Regions from separate parts of the Arthrobacter sp. YAF17 genome, predicted to be linked through region 1. Evidence: riboswitches for the same ligand, from Rfam matches in the RefSeq annotation. Region 1 holds a riboswitch; the other holds the start of a gene.

The links. Region 1 has a riboswitch for thiamine pyrophosphate ahead of AB4Y67_RS13120 (ECF transporter S component). Riboswitches for the same ligand answer to the same signal wherever they lie in the genome.
Region 2: it holds a riboswitch for thiamine pyrophosphate, as region 1 does, so the genes downstream of both, AB4Y67_RS18410 (bifunctional hydroxymethylpyrimidine kinase/phosphomethylpyrimidine kinase) here and AB4Y67_RS13120 (ECF transporter S component) in region 1, are expected to answer to the same signal.

What each region holds. Positions count from the first base shown of each region.
Region 1 covers NZ_JBFRDB010000014.1:134,321-138,443, reverse strand. The annotation lists gene AB4Y67_RS13135 (ABC transporter permease) at 1-258, opposite strand, end outside; gene AB4Y67_RS13130 (ABC transporter ATP-binding protein) at 265-1,197, opposite strand; gene AB4Y67_RS13125 (heme-degrading domain-containing protein) at 1,296-1,835, opposite strand; TPP riboswitch at 2,032-2,175, shown strand; gene AB4Y67_RS13120 (ECF transporter S component) at 2,241-2,882, shown strand; gene AB4Y67_RS13115 (ABC transporter ATP-binding protein) at 2,882-4,123, shown strand, end outside.
Region 2 covers NZ_JBFRDB010000036.1:10,443-14,565, reverse strand. The annotation lists gene rpmA (50S ribosomal protein L27) at 82-345, opposite strand; gene rplU (50S ribosomal protein L21) at 407-715, opposite strand; gene AB4Y67_RS18410 (bifunctional hydroxymethylpyrimidine kinase/phosphomethylpyrimidine kinase) at 1,069-2,703, opposite strand; TPP riboswitch at 2,686-2,783, opposite strand; gene AB4Y67_RS18405 (Rne/Rng family ribonuclease) at 2,888-4,123, opposite strand, start outside.

The DNA.
Region 1 (4,123 bases):
GGCGGCGGTTTTCTGGGCGTCTTCGCTGGCTGCGGTGGAGGAGTTGCTCATGTAGATGAGCGCGAAAACGATCGCCATGATGACCGGGATGGACAGGGTCGCGATCCAGAAGCCGCGCTTTTTCATGGTGCGGGTGACTTCGAAGTCCACGACGGTGCGGAGGTTGTGCCGGGCGAAGGGCCGTTTCGGCGGTACCGGCGTGGACGGCGCCGGGGCGGGGGATTCGGGCGGGAGTTGGGTGGATGTTTGTTGTGCCATTGAAATCTAGACCTCCGCCATTTCGTGGTTCTCGCCGTACACCTTGATGAAGACCTCGTCCAGGGATGTTCTGGCGGTGGTGAAGGACTGAACGGCCACGCCGTGGTCGATGAGTTCGCGCAGGACCGCCGTTTCGTCCGCGCCGGGGCCGGGGGAGAGTTCAGCGGCGCCGCCGGCGTCGGTGACGATGTCGTACCGGGCAGAGGGCGGCAGGGTTCCGACGTAGGTGAGCCGGTAGACGGTCCCGCCGAATTGTTCCTGGACGTCCGCGACGGTGCCGTAGGCGCGGGAGGTGCCGTCCTTGAGCAGGATCACCCGGTCGCAGAGGCGTTCGACTTCCTCCATCTGGTGCGTGACCATGATGACGGTCGCGCCGGCGAGTTTTTGTTCCTCGATGATGTCCATCAGCAGGCGCCGGTTGACCGGGTCGAACCCCTTGGTGGGTTCGTCCAGGATCAGCAGCTCGGGGTCGTTCATGATGGTCACGCCGAGCTGGATTTTTTGCTGTTGTCCGCCGGAGAGCTTATCCAGGCGTGTGTTCGCCTTGTCGGCGAGACCGACGCGTTCCAGATACTCCCGCGACCAGGTCCTGGCATGGGTTTTGTCCAGGCCCTTGAGCCGGCCAAAGTAGACCATGACGTCCAGGACGGACTCTTTCTTGTAGAGTCCGCGTTCCTCGGGCAGGTATCCCAGCCGGGCACCGTCCTGCGGGGCGAAGGGCTTGCCGCCGATGTGGAGGGTCCCGGCGGTCGGCTGGTAGATGCCCAGCAGCGCCCGGAGGGTGGTCGTTTTCCCTGACCCGTTGCTGCCGAGGAATCCGAAGGTCTCCCCGGCCCGGACATCGAAGGAGAGGTCTTTAATGACCGTCGTGTCCCCGAAGTCCATCCTGAAGTCTTTGATGTGTACAAGCGGCTCCGCGGCCGCGTCCCCCAACGTCATGCCCACCACTCTAACCGGACACTCACCCGCTGGTGATCAACGGCACACCGCGCGGAACCCGGCAGGAAGCGGCGAACCGTCCGGGCCCGGCGTCCCAGTTAATTCCCGGCGCGGCCGAGGATGTCAGACAGGGCCTCAACCACCAGCTCATGGTCGGCCTTCTGCGGCAACCCCGACACTGTGACCGTGGCAACCATTCCGGTGCCGCGCACGTAGATGGGGAAGGCCCCGCCATGGGCGGCAAACTCCTTCTCATCGAACCAGGCGTTGTCCTCGATCATCCGCCCCGCGGACCGGGCCCGGAGTCCGACCAGCAGCGACGGGACCTCGTACCGCGCGGCCGTCCGCTGCTTGGCCCTGATCCAGCGTTCGTTGTCCGGGGTGGCGCCTTCCAGTGCCGCGTGGAATAGCACCTGCTCGCCCTTCGTGATGTCGATGGCGATCGGGTAGGAGCGCTGCCTGCCGAGTTCAACCAGGCGGAGCCCCAGATCCAGGGCGTCGTCTTTGCTGAAAGACGGGAACTGCAGTTCGTCCATTTCCGCCAGGATCCTGCCGATCAGTGCCGCCAGGGATCCGTGCGGCTGCGCTTCGGTCGAGTCCGGATCGTAGCCGGGGGAAGGAACTGGTGGGTTGGTCACGTGATTCAGCTTCCGTTAGTGAGCCGCCGTCGGGTGGCCATCAGGCCGCAGCGGTGTCCGGTGTTCCCATGCCCTGCCGACTCTACCAAGCAGGTGTCCGCAGGTCACCGGCGCCGACGCCGGCGGATTGTGACGGCCGGCCCCGGAAAGCAAGGACCCCCGGGTGTAAACTGGGCCACGCCCACAAGGGCTATTTTCAATACGACAGGGGAGCGCCGCCGTCGGGTATCACCGGAGAAATCCGGGGAAACCACAGGTGGGCGCTGAGAGTGCGGACAGCCGCAGACCCTCGAACCTGATCCGGTTAGTACCGGCGCAAGGGAGTCGAGTTCTCGGAGTGCCCAAGGCGGCGGCGGAAGCCGCGGCCCGGGGGCACTCTCCCCTCCTGTTCCTCAGGAGGACGATATGACTGATACATCTGCTGCATCTGCGAAACAGACGCGCACCCGGCGCAGCTACAACTGGCGCGTGGTGGACATTGTGGTGGCCGCGTTGATCGCGGTGGCCGGCGGCGTGATCTTCTGGGCCTGGTCCCAGGGCGCCAACCTCGTTTCCGTCCCGCTCAATGCGGTTTACCCCCCGCTGACCGGGCTCTACGCCGGCGGCTGGATGATTCCGGCGGTGCTGGGCATGCTCATCATCCGCAAGCCGGGCGCGGCAGTGTTCTGCGAAACCGTGGCCGCTACCGGCGAGCTGATCATGGGCTCGCAATACGGCGCCTCCGTGCTGTTCTCGGGCTTCCTGCAGGGCCTTGGCGCCGAACTGGTCTTCGCCGCGTTTATCTACAAGAAGTTCAACCTGCCCGTTTCCCTGCTGGCCGGAGCCGGGGCAGGGCTGTTCTGCGGACTGAACGATTCCTTCCTGCCGTGGGGCTGGAACATTGCCTACGAAGCCGCGGACAAGCTGGCCTACATCGCCTTCACCACCGTCTCCGGCGCCGTGATCGCCGGCGGACTGTCGTGGATCGCCACCCGGGGCCTGGCCCGGACCGGTGTGCTCAGTTCCTTTGCCTCCCGCAAGGCGGCCACGGAGCCCGTCTTTTCCTGATGCCCGCCTCCAACACATCCACCGGCAGCGGCGTCCGGCCGGCGGCGATCACCGCGCGGGGCTGGGGCTGGCGGCACGCCGGCCGGCTCCGGCCCGCCGTCAGCGGCCTGGACCTGGATATCCGGCCCGGGGAGCGCGTGCTGCTGCTGGGGCCTTCGGGCGCCGGCAAGTCCACGCTGCTCCACGCCCTGGCCGGGGTGCTCGGCGACAGCTCCGCCGGTGACGCCGGCCGTGCGACCGGCGGCGCTGACCTTACTGCCAGCGGCGCGGCCGGGGACGCGGACGAGTCCGGCAGCCTGCTGATCGACGGCGACGCTCCCCGCGCCCGGCGCGGCCGTGCCGGGCTGATGCAGCAGGACCCGGAGACCCAGGTGGTGCTCTCCCGCCTCGGTGACGACGTCGCCTTCGGCGCGGAAAACCTGTCCGTGCCTCCGGCAGAGATCTGGTCACGCGTCGCGGAAGCGCTCGACGACGTCGGGCTGGGCCGGCTGCCGCTGGACCACCCGACGTCGGCCCTTTCCGGCGGCCAGAAGCAGCGGCTGGCGCTCGCCGGCATCCTCGCGATGCGGCCCGGGCTGATCCTGCTCGACGAGCCGACCGCCAACCTGGACCCCGCCGGAGTGCTGGAAGTCCGGGACGCCGTCGGCCGCTGCCTGGACAAGACCGGAGCCACCCTGGTGGTGGTGGAGCACCGGGTCTCGGTGTGGAAGGACCTCGTGGACCGGATCGTGGTGCTGCAACCAGGATCGGCCACGGATTCCGCTGTGCTGATCGACGGACCGCCGGACCTGGTCCTGGCGCAGGCACGGGACATGCTCACCGCAGCCGGGGTCTGGGTACCCGGCTACGTGCCGCAGACCCGGGCGCGCGGTACACGGGCCGCAGGCACACGTGCCACCGGCCCGGAAGCCGCACAAGGCAATATCGCGGGGCAGCTGCTGCTGGCCGCGGAGGACCTGGCCGTCTCGCGGGAACGGCCGCGGCGGGCGGGGTTCCGCGGAGGATTCCGTCCCATTCCGCCGGAGCCCGTACAGTCCGGGATCACGGCCCAGGTCCGCGCCGGTGAGGCGCTGACCATCACGGGACCCAACGGGTCGGGGAAGTCCACCTTCGCCCTGACCCTCGCCGGCCTGCTGGCGCCGGTCTCCGGCACGGTGTCCGCCGCCCTGGACCTCAGCGCCGGCGCCGGGATCGATCCCTACCGGTGGAAGGCGCAGCAGCTGATCTCCCGGATCGGCACC
Region 2 (4,123 bases), on a different contig from region 1:
GACGCCCAGGATGATTGTAATGCGGTTAAAACACCGGTGGAGCGGACCTAATGGCCCGCTCCACCGATTCAAGACTTGTTGTTACTCTGCAGCTGCAGCAGCCACAATGTTCACAACGCGACGACCGCGGCGGGTGCCGAACTCGACAGCGCCGGGGGTCAGAGCGAACAGGGTGTCGTCGCCGCCGCGGCCAACGCCGGCGCCCGGGTGGAAGTGGGTGCCACGCTGGCGGACGATGATCTCGCCTGCGGAAACTACCTGGCCGCCGAAGCGCTTGACGCCGAGGTACTGGGCGTTCGAGTCACGACCGTTGCGAGTGGAGCTCGCGCCTTTTTTATGTGCCATTTGGAAATGCCTGCCTTAAAATTCTGGGGAATCTGCTGAAAACCTGAACAGTAACGATTAGTTACTTGATACCGGTGATCTTGACCTTGGTCAATTCCTGACGGTGACCCTGGCGCTTCTTGTAACCGGTCTTGTTCTTGAACTTCTGGATGACGATCTTGGGACCGCGAAGGTCCTCAAGGATCTCAGCCGTAACCTTTACCTTGGCCAGGTCCGAAGCTGCAGACGTGACCTTGTCACCGTCTACCAGGAGCAGTGCGGGCAACTCAAAGGTGCTGCCGGCTCCACCGGGGACGCGGTTCAGGGTAACGAAGTCTCCAACGGAAACCTTCTCTTGGCGGCCGCCTGCGCGGACAATCGCGTACACCACTGGGGAACTCACTTCTCTCGACGTTTATTACTAGATTTGCGTGCGGAACCTGGGTCCAACGAATCTGGTCCGGCTCACGCTGTGCCTCTACGCCGGTGGAGTTCCCAAGGGAATCCATGAGCTATCCCGTGGACAAACGCATCCGAAATCGGATGGAGCGTCCTCAAGGTCATAACCCAAGTGTTGGCGTAAGCACCGAAGATCTAGACTACGCTAATTTTGCCTTCGGCCGCAAATGAGGCTGGTTCCGAAGGGAGGTACGTGATAGGCGCCACTCTGTATGGACAGAGCCTGCCGCAACGACTTCCGGAACCGTGCCCACCTATCGTACAGGCCCACACGGGCACCCGCTGTCAGGCGTGCAGCCGCGGCGCGTCGAAGAAGTCGACCTCGTAGCGGGCGGACTGCCGGAAGGCCAGCGTCATGGCGTCCCGTTCGCCCGTCGAGGCCGCCCGTGCCGCGGCGTCGGTGTAGGCAACGGCCTGCCGGGTGGCGGCGACAAACTCCTCGTCGGCGTAGGTGCGCAACCAGACGGCGTAGGGATGGGACTCCGGGGCGCCCGCGGTCAGGAACTGCCGGTACAGGGTCTCCCCCACCTCGGCGTAGAGCCAGAAGCACGGGAGCACGGCGGCCACCAGCACCCCGTAACTGCCGGAGACCGAGGCGGCCAGCAGATGGTCCACGTACGACTTGGTGACCGGACCGAGCGTCACCTCAGCGGTGCGGGTACTGAGCCAGGTCCGATGCAGCTCCGACTCGACCTCGAGGCAGTTCTGCGCTGAGCGGGCCCAGAACAGTTGCTCGGCCTCAGTGGTTGCGATCGCGGCGGCACGGGCCAGCACGCGGGAATAGCCGTTGAGGTACAGGGCGTCCTGGGCGAGGTAGTAGGCGAACTCCTTCTCCGGCAGCGATCCGTCGGCGAGGGCCCGGATGAAGTCAAGGCCGTAGATCGCCTCCAGGTCGGCGGTGGCCGCTTCCCGGAGCGCGACGCCGAACTCGCCTTCGGCGGGTTCCCGGGCGGCGGTTCCATTCCGGGCGGCGCTGTGGTCCTGGGTCTGCTGCTGGACGTGGTGGAAGTGGTGGACCGGGCCGTTGCCGGTGCCGACGTCGAGCGCCGACGAGGCGCGCAGTGCCTCCTGCAGCCACGGCTTGACCTCGCGGAGCGCGGCCTCCCAGTCCCCTGTTCCGGCCTGCACTGTGTTTCTAGCCTGCACTGTGGCGATGGCCGAGGACAACGAACACCCCGTGCCGTGGCTGTTGCGCGTATGCACGCGCTCCCCTGGCACCACGACGACGTCCTGGGCCAGGAGCCCGCCGGTGTTGACCAGCGCGTCGGGGCATCCGTTGCCGCCGTCGTCGTGGCCGGTGCCGGTCCGGGAACCGCTGCCGCCGTCGAGGTGGCCGCCCTTCACCAGGACCGTGGTGCCGGTCTGGGCGGCGAGCCGTTTGCCCTGTTCCAGTGCCCCGGCCCAGTTCTTGGCGGCTTCCTCCCGGAGCAGGACGGCGAGCTCGGCGAGGTTGGGCGTGATCAGGTCCGCGTACGGCAACAGCGCGTGCAGGGCTGCCTCGGCGGACTCCTGCAGCAGCCGGTCGCCGCTCGTCGCCACCATGACCGGGTCCAGGACCACGACGGCGGGGCGGGACTTCTCCAGCCAGCTGCGGACCGCGTCAATCACGGAGGCGTCCCCCAGCATGCCGATCTTGACGGCGTCGATGGTGATGTCCTGGCTGATGGCCTCCAGCTGGGCGGTCAGGAACGCCGCCGGCGGAACGTGGACGGCGCTGACGCCGCGGGTGTTCTGGGCGGTCAGGGCGGTGATGGCTGCCATGCCGTAGCCGCCGTGCGCGGCGATGCTCTTGAGGTCGGCCTGGATCCCGGCGCCGCCGGAGGGGTCGGAGCCGGCGATCGCCAGCACCCGCGGGATCCTGGGCGCCGACGGGGCAGGGACAGGCGGAAGAAACGATGAGGCGGTGGTCACGAGAGACATCCCTTCGCCGGTGCTAACCGGACAGGTTCAACGGGTCTGGATCTCAGCCGGCTCGATGCGCGGCACCCCGTGTCAGGGCTCCAGCCTAGCCGCATCCCTTAACGAAGACGCGGGCACGGCCCGGACTGCGCGTATTGCTACGCCGTCCGGACCGCGCCCGCGGCCTTGCTGAACTGTTCCGGTGTCAGAGCTCCGAGGCCGGAACGCCGACGCCGAGGATGATCGGCTCGCTGGCGGCCGGCTTTGCCGCCGGTGACGTTGCTGCCGGGACCTTGGCCTCGTGCACCGAAACGGCGGCGGACTGCCGGGATTCCTGACGCTGCTCCACCGAGGTCTCATTCGCTGCCCCCTGGGCCCGGCTGGCGCTCCGGTTGCGGCGGCCGCGGCGGGCACGCGAGGTGCCGGCTTCGGCTTCCGCCTCAGTCTGGGAACCCGGCGCCTGGGCGCGTCCCGGGCCGGTTCCGCCGGCGCGGGCCGGAGCGGCCGCAGCCGTCCGGGCCGCCGGCGCCTTCGCTGCCGGCTCCTGTGCCGCAGGAGCCGTGGTTTCTTCGGTTTCGCCCAGATTGGCGAAGGCCTCGGTCAGCAGGTCCAGGGTCAGCGCAGGCGCACTGGAATCCTCTGCGTGTTCCACGAACGGCAGGGCAACCTGTTCGCCGCCAAACGTCAGCACGGCGCCCGGACGCCCGGCGGCTTCCTCCGTCGCGGCCAGCTCGGCAGCCGCCTCGACGGCTGCTTCCACAGCTGCCTCGCGGGTCCCGGCGTCGGCGGTTGCCTCGCCGTCATGCAGGTGGGCGGCGTGCGCCGCTGCTGCGATGTTGGCCAGCGCGGCGCGGGTTGCCTCGGCCTTGGCGTGGCGCTCGGCGTCGGTGGGCTCGGCGTGCACGGCTGCCGGGGCGGACTGGACGTCCGTCCCCTGGCCGCCCCGGCCGCGGCGGCGGCTCTTGCGTTCGGTCCGGGCAGCCGGCTGCTGCTGTTCGGTCCGCGGGACGTGGTGCTCGGCGGCGACCACGTTGGCGCGGCGGTGTTCGACCGGCTCGTCGTGGGTGACGATGCCGCGGCCGGCGCAGGTTTCGCACTGTTCGCCGAAGACTTCGAGCAGCCCGGTGCCCATCCGCTTGCGCGTCATCTGCACGAGGCCCAGCGAGGTCACCTCGGCCACCTGGTGCTTGGTCCGGTCCCGGCCCAGGCACTCCACCATGCGGCGCAGGACGAGGTCGCGGTTGGATTCGAGCACCATGTCGATGAAGTCGATGACGATGATGCCGCCGATGTCGCGGAGCCGGAGCTGCCGGACGACTTCCTCGGCTGCTTCGAGGTTGTTCTTGGTGACGGTTTCCTCGAGGTTGCCGCCGCTGCCGGTGAACTTGCCGGTGTTGACGTCCACCACGGTCATGGCTTCGGTGCGGTCGATCACGAGGGA